DNA from 3 places in the Kribbella sp. NPDC051952 genome. Region 3 is predicted to be linked to each of the others. Evidence: riboswitches for the same ligand, from Rfam matches in the RefSeq annotation. Region 3 holds a riboswitch; each other region holds the start of a gene.
The links. Region 3 has a riboswitch for cobalamin ahead of metE (5-methyltetrahydropteroyltriglutamate--homocysteine S-methyltransferase). Riboswitches for the same ligand answer to the same signal wherever they lie in the genome.
Positions count from the first base shown of each region.

Region 1: linked by a shared signal. The riboswitch ahead of AB0L70_RS01790 (CbtB-domain containing protein) and the one ahead of metE (5-methyltetrahydropteroyltriglutamate--homocysteine S-methyltransferase) in region 3 are both predicted to bind cobalamin.
Region 2: linked by a shared signal. The riboswitch ahead of AB0L70_RS10380 (ribonucleoside-diphosphate reductase subunit alpha) and the one ahead of metE (5-methyltetrahydropteroyltriglutamate--homocysteine S-methyltransferase) in region 3 are both predicted to bind cobalamin.

Region 1 covers NZ_JBFAXQ010000001.1:376,852-380,120, forward strand. Annotated here, with positions in the region: gene AB0L70_RS01780 (histidine phosphatase family protein) at 1-447, opposite strand, end outside; gene AB0L70_RS01785 (CbtA family protein) at 444-1,199, opposite strand; gene AB0L70_RS01790 (CbtB-domain containing protein) at 1,205-1,402, opposite strand; cobalamin riboswitch at 1,434-1,580, opposite strand; gene AB0L70_RS01795 (LysE family translocator) at 1,660-2,301, shown strand; gene AB0L70_RS01800 (MFS transporter) at 2,291-3,269, opposite strand, start outside.
Region 2 covers NZ_JBFAXQ010000004.1:228,800-232,068, forward strand. Annotated here, with positions in the region: gene AB0L70_RS10380 (ribonucleoside-diphosphate reductase subunit alpha) at 1-1,744, opposite strand, end outside; cobalamin riboswitch at 1,880-2,036, opposite strand; gene AB0L70_RS10385 (DinB family protein) at 2,136-2,717, opposite strand; gene AB0L70_RS10390 (Fic family protein) at 2,808-3,269, opposite strand, start outside.
Region 3 covers NZ_JBFAXQ010000008.1:290,248-293,516, forward strand. Annotated here, with positions in the region: gene AB0L70_RS18030 (cobalamin-binding protein) at 1-802, shown strand, start outside; cobalamin riboswitch at 846-1,069, shown strand; gene metE (5-methyltetrahydropteroyltriglutamate--homocysteine S-methyltransferase) at 1,197-3,269, shown strand, end outside.

The DNA.
Region 1 (3,269 bases), on a different contig from region 3:
ATAGAGAACGATCGCGCGGACCACGGCCGGGTGCACGACGGCGACGACCGTACGGCGGTCTTCGGAGAGCTGACCCAGGTCACCGAGCCAGTCGGCGACGCGCGCGAGTACGTCGTTCTCCGTCTCACCGCCCGGGGTCGCGGTGTGCGGGCGCTCGAGCCAGGCCGCTGCCCGCTGCGGGTCCGCCGCGAGCACCTCCTCGAGCCCACGGCCGGACCATTCGCCGTACTCACGGTCCCGCAGCGCGGGCTCGATCACCGGGGTCAGGCCGAGGGCCTCGGCGGTGCGTACGGCGGCCCGCTCGGGGCCGGCGTACACCACATCGGCGTCGAGCTTCAGCTCACGAGCAGCCTCGACACCCGCGGGATCCGGCTCGGCGTCGCCGCCGAGCCGGAGTCCACGAAGTGCGGGTGTGAGGGCGTGTGCGAGGAGGGTCAGCTCCGTCAAGCCGCAACCACTTTCTGTCGGGTCAGCCGGCGGTCCACGGTGGCGGCGTACCCGAAGCCGAGTAGGAGCCACAGCGTCGCCTGCGTACCGAGCGAGGCGAACCGGAACTGCCAGAGCAGCGTAGCGGGGAACGTCTCCGGAACCTCGTTGATTCGCGGCAGGATCAGGTACGCCGCCAAGACGGTGAGGACGAGTCCGATCACCCCACCGGCGAGCCGGGCGACGTCGCCGTACCGAGCCGCCCACCGGGACAGGGCGACACCGGCCCAGACCGCGAGCAGGCCGATCACCAGCGTGAGCAGGTAGGTGACCGTGCGCCTGGTGATCGTGTCCGGATCACCGACCGCGGGTGGATTCGGCGGGTATTTGAGGAACGGGACGAGCACGATGCCGACGAATCCGGCCGCGGCCAGACCCAGAGCGGCGTACGAGTCGTTCTCGGTCCGGAGCTTGCGCCGGAGCAGGGTGAAGCCGACGGCGAAGATGCCGCCGAGGGCGACGCCGTACAGGCTGGTGGCGAGGAACAAGCCGGCTTTCTGGCCGTCGCGGCTGACCAGCGGCTTCTCTTCGGCGGCCGGCTCGGTGCCGTCGCCATGATCATGGGTGTGCGCGGAGGAGGAGTTGGCCTCTTCGATCGCGATGGCCGCGTCGACACGCGGTTCGCCCATCACGGTGGCGAATGCTCCGGCCAGCAGGCCGGCGAAGAGTCCGACGATCAGTCCGCGCACCAGGAGCGATCCGAAGGTGCGCATGAGATCTAGTGGCAGGGAACGCCGAGTAGGTGCCGGCCGTCGTGCATCAGCTCGTGCAGGTACATCCCGGACTGGGAGACCGCACCCTGGTCGAACCCGACCAGGTAGGCGAGCAGAAGCATCAGACCGACGCTGAGCAGCGAGACGGCGAGAAGCCGGGGAGAGAGTGCCGGTACGGCGACCGAGCGGGCAGGAGCTGCCATCGTGACCTCCTGGGGAAGTGCGCGTCCCCTTCGAAAGGCTGCTGGTGCCCGAGCGTCCTGACTCACGAGCCGAAGCTCGCTCACAGTGGCGCGGCCGTGCCGGACTCTCACCGGCTTCCCTCATGGCACCGCAGTTTGTCCCTCGAACCGTAGGTGCACGGGCAGAGCCCGGTCAACGTGGTACGGCGCGCCGGTGATGTATCCCACCCTACGAACTAAGTAGTGCGGCGCGACGGTGTCGCATCTACTCTGACAGGATGCCGTCGGCTCATCACCTCATCGCGTTCGCGATCACGTCGTTCGTCCTCATCGTCATTCCCGGCCCGAGCGTGCTGTTCATCGTCGGGAGAGCGCTCGCTGTCGGGCGGCGGGAGGCAGTACTGACCATGCTCGGCAACACCATCGGCGCCGCGGTGATGCTGGTCGCGGTCGCCCTCGGCCTGGGCACGCTGATCGCCGCGAGCGCGATCGCGCTGACCGTGGTGAAGCTCGCGGGAGCGGCGTACCTGATCTATCTAGGTGTGCACGCGTTCCGGACCCGGAAGTCGCTGGTCGAGGCGATGACCAGAGGCGTGAAGCCCGGCAACAGCCGTAAGACGGTGCGACAGGGCTTCCTGGTCGGAGTCACCAACGCGAAGACGGCCGTGTTCTTCGCCGCCGCGCTGCCGCAGTTCGTGGACAAGGGCGCGAGCAGCCCGGCCTGGGTGCAGATCCTCATCCTCGGCCTGATCTTCATCCTGATCGCGCTCTGCTCGGACAGCGTCTGGGCCGTCGTCGCCGGCACGGCGCGCGAGTGGTTCGCTCGCTCACCGCGCCGGCTCGAACTGGTCGGCGGCACCGGCGGCCTGATGATCATCGGCCTCGGCGCCAGCATCGCCGTGACGGGCTCTAAGGAGTAGCGGTCCGCCGACCCGCCTGTACGCCGATCAGCGCGAACAGGGCCGGGAGTCCGAAAGCCACCAGGTACGCCGTCACCGCCGAGTGCGGCTCCAATGCGGCGAAGAGTGATCCACCGACGGCCAAGATCGTTGCCGTCGACAACGAGTCGCTGAGCTGCGCCGCGGAACTGTTGGTGCCTTGCTCCTCGCGCTCGGAGTACTCGAGCACGAGCACCGACAGCGTCGGGAAGACCGTCCCCATGCCGAGACCGGTCAGGCTCCAGCCGAAGATGGCGACCACGACCGGGACATGCGGGTTGAGGGTCAGCACGGCGGTCGCGATACCGAGCACGATCGAGACCATGCCCGCCTGCAGGAACACCCCGTGGGAGAACGGCTGCTTCGGCCGGCCGCGGTACCAGGACGCGGCGGTCCAGCTCAGCGCACTCACCGTCAGCACCAGGCCCGCGAGCGACGGCGACAGACCGCGCTCCCGGGTCAGCATCAGCGGCAGGAACACCTCGGACCCGAACCCGGCCGCGGCCACCAGCCCTCTCAGCGCGATCACCGACGGCAGCCCGCGGCCGAGGACGAACGTCCGGCGCGGAAGCAGCTTCGGCCCGAACACAACCACCGCGGCCAGTCCGAGCGCCAGCAGGACGACCTGGAGTACGCCGCGCTGCTGGCCGCCGTAGTAGAGCAGGCCGACCCCGATCGCGGCGGCGACCGCCCACATCGCCCGCTTGTCCCACAGTCGTCCCGTCCGTGGCTCGTGCGCGGTGCCGTGCGCCAGGCCGGGCCGCATCACGAGAGCGGCCGGGATCGCGATGGCCGGTACGGCGAGGAACACGATCCGCCAGCTGGCGTGCTCGACGATCAGCCCGGCGATCGCGGGACCGACGAGGGACGGCACGACCCAACCGGTCGCGAACGCGGCGAAGATGCGCGGGCGCAACCGGGCCGGATACAGGTGCCCGACGACGACGTAC
Region 2 (3,269 bases), on a different contig from region 3:
TCTCGGTGCACAGGTTCGACGAGTGGACGACGCCGTCGTGTTGCTGCGGTGAGCGCAGGTTGCAGGCGTCCTTGAACGTGATCCACGGGTGCCCGGTCTCGAACAGCACCGTCAGCATCCGGCGCCACAGGTCGACGGCCTTGACCCGCTTGAACACCCGGATCTCACCACGGTCGGCGGCCGCCTCATAACCGGCGTACGCCGCGGCGAACTCAGCGCCGTACAAATCGTGCAGGTCGGGGACCTCGTTCGGCGAGAACAGAGTCCAGTCGCCACCCGCCTCGACGCGCTGCAGGAACAGGTCGGGCACCCAGTTCGCCGTGTTCATGTCATGCGTACGGCGGCGCTCGTCGCCCGTGTTCTTGCGTAGGTCGAGGAACTCCTCGACGTCGATGTGCCAGGTCTCCAAGTAGGCACAGACCGCGCCCTTGCGCTTGCCGCCCTGGTTCACCGCGACCGCGGTGTCGTTGGCGATCTTCAGGAACGGTACGACGCCCTGCGACTCGCCGTTGGTGCCGCGAATCTTGGCGCCGATGCCGCGGACCGGGGTCCAGTCGTTGCCGAGACCACCGGAGTACTTCGCGAGCAGCGCGTTGTTGCGGATGCCGTGGAAGATGCCGGCCAGGTCGTCGTCGACCGTGGTGAGGAAGCACGACGACAGCTGCGGCCGGGTGGTGCCGGAGTTGAACAGGGTAGGCGTCGACGACATGAACCGGAACGAACTGAGCAGCTCGTAGAACTGGATCGCGCGCGCCTCCCGGTCGTCCTCCCGCAGTGCCATCCCCATCGCGACGCGAAGGAAGAACGCCTGCGGCAGCTCGAAGCGCACCTTGTCGATGTGCAGCAGATAGCGGTCGTAGAGGGTCTGCAGGGCGAGGAAGGTGAAGTTGAGGTCGCGCTCGGGGCGGATCGCGGCGGCCAGCCGGGTCAGGTCGAAGTTGGCCAGCTCGGGGTCGAGGTGTCCGGCCTCGATACCGACCTGGATGTAGCGCGGGAAGTAGTCGGCGTACGCCTCGGTCATGTCGGCCTGGCTGGCCTGCCGGGGCTCACCGTGAACGCGGCCGAGGGCCTCGCGACGGATCTGGTCGAGCAGCAGGCGGGACGCGGCGAAGCTGTACTGCGGCTCGGTCTCGACGTACGACCGGGCGGCCATCACGAGCGCGAGCTCGACCTCGTGCTGCGCGATGCCGTCGTAGCAGGAGCCGAGTGTCTCGTTGAGGATCAGCTCAGGATCGACCGAGTCGAGTCCTTCGGCCGCCTCGCCGACGATGACTCGCAGCCGGTCGATGTCGAGCGGGGCTCGGTTGCCGTCGGCCGCGCGGACTGTCAGCGCCGGCTTCTCGCTGATGCCGGCCGCGTCGGCGGGGGTGCGGGCCTTGGTCCGCTCCTCCCGGTAGAGGACGTAGGCACGGGCGACCTGGTGCTCGCCGGCGCGCATCAGCGCCAGCTCGACCTGGTCCTGGATGTCTTCGACCTGGACGCTGCGACGGGCGTCGCCGCGGCTGGTCAGGGCGCCCACGACCCGGCCGGTCAGGTCGGTCACCAGGTCACGGACCCGGTGGGTGGCGCCGGCCTCGGCGCCCTCGACGGCGAGGAACGCCTTGCTCATCGCGACCGAGATCTTGGTCGGGTCGAAGGCGGTGCTGCTGCCGTCACGGCGGACGACGGTCAGCTCGGTCGGCAGGTCTGCCGAAGAATTCGGGTCGGCTTGGTCAGCCGTCCGGGAGGACGAAGCGATGGTCACAGAAGCTGTCTCCATACGAGTGCCGGAGGCCCTTGACCTGAGCGCGGGCGGGCGCACGACGACACGGCCGCACCGGCCGGGAACACTGCCGTCACGCCCTGCGACCCACCCGCGAGGTCTCGGACCGCGCGCACCGGCGGTGCGCGCGCCAGTGGCAGGTATCCGGACTCGCGGAGGCTCTCCGCTCACCGTTGCGGGGCAGCTCCGGAGTCTCACCGGATTCCCCTGTTGCCTCAGAGTGACCCACATCTTGTGGTGCCAGCCACTCCGAACCACCAGCAGTAGTGATGCTAGGTGGTTGCTCCGACAATTCCCGGTATTGCCCCGTCGGCCTCTGCGTGTCGCGGCGCGGGCCCGGCGTGTCGCGGCGTGTCGGGCCGCTACTCGGTCTTCACGCTGCGACCGCATAGAGATCCTGCAGTGTCATGATCTCCGAGCCGTGGTGGATCAGCTCGCGATTCAGTCGCAGCGCGACGTGGCCGAACGGCTCGCCGGCGTCCAGCTCGGTGGCCTGGCTCAGGCCGACCGTCATCACCTGGTCCTCGTCCAGCGCGGCGATCGATTCCTGCCACGCGTCGACCCAATGGGTCAGCCACGCGACCGCATCCCGCGCGTTGCCGTGCAGGGTGATGTCGGCGCGGCCCTGCTGACTCGCGCCGAAGGTCCACTCCCAGCGCTCGAAGAACATCTCCGTCAGGTGGGCGATCAGCCAAGCGATCGTCCGCGGTCCGCGATGGTCCGGCTCGTCCGGCCACTGCGCCACCCATTCGCCGGTCCCGAGTGATCGGAACTTACCGGCGTACTGACGTCGTACGACGGTCAGCGCCTCGCTGCTCGGACGCCAGAAGTATTGCTCGTCGGTCAGTTGGGCGAGCCGGCCGGACAACACCATCCAGCTGAAGCCGAGCTGGCCTCGCACCATCGCCATCGCGGATGGTCGGTGCAGGATGTCCCAGTCGAACGGCTCCGGCATCACAGTCCCTCACGCTCCCCGTCTCAGCGCCTCGATTTGGAGACGCGATCGAACATGTGTTCGAATTGTGTCCTGGCGGGAAGGAGAAAGTCAATGCGGATGGCGTGTTGGTTCTGGCCTCGACGGGACTGGTCTGCTAGGTGGTTCGATCCTCGTATCGGCTGCTGGGCTGGCGAATCGGCGTTCGAGCAACGTGAAGGCGTCGATGAGTTCGGGCGCCTCGTAGACACGGTTGCGGCGGCCGTCGGTGACTTCGCGGAGGATGTTCGCTTCGACCAGTCGCGCGAGTCCCTGGTTGGCGGCCTGCTGCGATCGAGCGATGAGTTGCGCGGCCGCGGCGAGCGTGAGGACCGGCGCTGCCGGCAGTGCCTCGATCAACAGGTCGGCCGCAGATCCCGCCCGGACCGGCGCCGCTCTTTCCCGCCAGGAGGTCTTGAGGTCAGCTGCGGTCTGTTCGAATCGAGCGGCCTCCGCGGTCGCGTGACTGCACGCCATGGCGAACATGCGGAGCCATGGGTTCGCCGCCGTCTGTGCCTTGGCCGTGGTCGCCCG
Region 3 (3,269 bases):
CGTGGTGGGTGTGACGTTCGAGTGCGACTATCCGGCGGCTGCTCGTACGCGGCGGATCGTGTCCACGACCGCGCTGCCGGAGGGTCTCACGCCGGGTGAGATCGACGAATTCGTCCGTCGGAGGGTCGCGGCCGGCGAGGACCTCTATCACCTGAACGCGGGTGCACTTCGCGAGCTGAACCCGGACGTGGTGATCAGTCAGGACCTGTGCAAGGTCTGCGCAATCGACGTGGACGACGTAACCGAGGCACTCAACTACTTGGGCTGCCAAGCCGAGGTGGTCACCACCGACCCACACACCCTGGACGACGTCATCACGTCCATAGAGTCCATCGCCAAAACAATCAACCGCGAAAGCTCAACTCTGGTCGAGGACCTCCGAGCGCGGTTGGACGACTTCACCCTCGGCACCGCTTCCCCTCGGGTGGCGCTGCTTGAGTGGACGGATCCGCCGTATGCACCTGGGCATTGGTTGCCGGAGATGGTTATCCGGGCAGGTGGCGTCAACGTGCTCGGGCAGGCCGGCCAACGGTCAACGCCCATCACCTGGCAGGACGTGGCCGACGCGCAGCCTGACCTGATCGTCGCGGCGCCCTGTGGCTTCGATCTGGACGGCGCTGCCGCACTCACCCGGTCCCTCCTCGATGACGGCGTACTCCCACCCACCATCCCGGTCTGGGCGGTCGACGCGAACGGCTACTTCGCCCGTCCCGGCCCGCGCTTGGTCGACGGCATCGAAGCCCTCGCTGCTCTCCTTCACGACGACTCCCCGGATCCCTCCATCGCCCGGCGACTGCGGTAGTGGGGTTTGTCTCGGCTTGCGGCGGGGTGGGGGTGGCGCGCGTAGGGTTGGAGGTGCTGGTGGTTCGGACGGTCATGTGGGTTGTGATCGGACGAGGCAAGAGGGAATCCGGTGGGAATCCGGGACTGCCCCGCAGCGGTGAACGGGAACGAACGTCGTCACAAGCACTGGGCGCGCAGCGTCCGGGAAGCGACGGCCAGTAGGTCCACCGGCCTTGGGCCGGCCTGCCCGTGAGTCCGAAGACCTGCCGCCGGTCCGTGCGCCCATCCGGGTGCGCGGTGGGATCGGTGGTCTCGTGGGAGGACCCGCCCGGACCACGGCCGTACGTCCGTGGTCCCCGCGTTTCTCCGTGAGCATCCGCCGACCCAATCGGCACGCTCGCGAGGAGAGAGACGTGAACACCAGCACCACCATCCTGGGCTACCCCCGAATCGGCCCGCACCGCGAACTCAAGCACGCCCTAGAGCAGTACTGGGCCTCCACCGAGACAACCACCCCCGCCAAGGCCCGATCGGATGACCCGGCGAAACTCGACGGAGCAACACCCGGTCAGTCCCCGTCGAACGACCCGGCGCAACTCAACGCAGCAACACCCGGTGAGTCCCGGTCGGACGACCCGGCGAAGCTCGATGCGGCGACAGCTGGTGGGTCCCGGTCAGAGGGTCTCGCGGAGCTTGAGGGGACGGCGGCGCGGCTTCGGGTTGAGACGTGGCTGGACCTTAAGGCACGTGGTCTCGACACGATTCCCGGCAACACCTTTTCGTACTACGACCAGGTGCTTGACCAGGTGCAGCTGCTCGGCGCTACCCCGGCGCGCTTTCGCGAGCTCGGTCTGTCGGAGCTCGACACGTACTTCGCCATGGCCCGCGGTCGTGACGGCGTCGCACCGCTCGAACTGACCAAGTGGTTCGACACCAACTACCACTACCTGGTCCCCGAACTCGACCGCGAGACCCGCTTCAAACTTAACCCGGTCAAGATCCTGACCGAGTTGTCCGAAGCTCGCGAGTACGGCGTCAACCTCCGCCCGGTCCTGATCGGCCCCCTCACCTTCCTGCTCCTCTCGAAGTCCACCACCCCCGACTTCGAACCGCTCAGCTTGCTCAACCAACTCGTCGACGCGTACGCCGACCTCCTCGGCCAACTCGACGCCGCCGGAGTGGACTGCGTACAGCTCGACGAACCAGCCCTCGTACAAGACCGCACCCCCGCCGAACTCGATGCACTCCGCCGCGCCTACGACAAGCTCTCCACTCTGACCGAGCGCCCGCGTCTCCTGGTCGCGACCTACCTCGGTGACCCCGGCCCTGCCCTGCCGGTGCTCGTGTCAACAGCGATCGACGGCGTCGCCTTGGACCTGGTCTCCGCACCCGGCCTGGTCGACCAAATCCCCAAACTGCCATCCCTGCAACGCAAAACCGTCGTGGCCGGCGTCGTCGACGGCCGCAACGTCTGGCAAACCGCTCTGGGTGACGCGCTCTCCACCTGCTCCGCCCTGATCGGCTCCGTCGGCCAACTGGAGGTCTCGACTTCCTGCTCACTCCTCCACGTCCCGTACGACGTCGACGTCGAGGACGAGCTCGACCCACGAGTCCGCGCCCGACTCGCCTTCGCGCAACAGAAGGTCGACGAGGTCGTCCTCCTGGGCCGTGCTCTCAACTCGAGCGTCGTCGCGGATGTCAACAATCCGACCGGCGGCCCACTCAAGGAGTCGGACCTCACCCGTGAGCAGGCCGTTCGCGATCGAGTCGCCACGATCCGCGCCGAGGATCGCCGGCGTCCGCCGTACGACGAACGCCGGACCGCGCAGGCCGCGCTCGGGTTGCCGGAGCTCGCGACCACGACGATCGGCTCGTTCCCGCAGACCGCAGAGATCCGTCGTGCCCGCGCCGAGCTCCGCAACGGCCGGATCGACCAGGCGACGTACGACGAACGCATGCGTACCGAGATCGCCCAAGTGATCGCGCTTCAGGAGGACATCGGGCTGGACGTGCTCGTCCATGGCGAGCCAGAACGCAACGACATGGTCCAGTGTTTCGCCGAACAACTCGACGGGTTCGCGACCACCAAACTCGGCTGGGTGCAGTCATACGGCAGCCGCTGCGTCCGCCCACCGATCCTGTACGGCGATGTGTCCCGGCCGGCTCCGATGACGGTGCAATGGTCGTCGTACGCGCAGTCGCTGACCGACCGGCCCGTGAAGGGCATGCTGACCGGCCCGGTGACGATCCTGGCCTGGTCGTTCGTCCGCGATGACCAACCGGCCGCCGTCACCGCCGACCAGGTCGCGTTGGCACTGCGCGACGAAGTGGCTGATCTGGTCGCGGCCGGCATCAAGATCGTGCAGGTAGATGAGCCCGCGCTGCGCGAGCTCCTGCCACTTCGAGCCGCGGACCAGAAGGCGTACCTGGATTGGGCCGTCGGTTCGTTCCGGCTGGCGACCGGTGGAGCACCGGCGGGCGTCCAG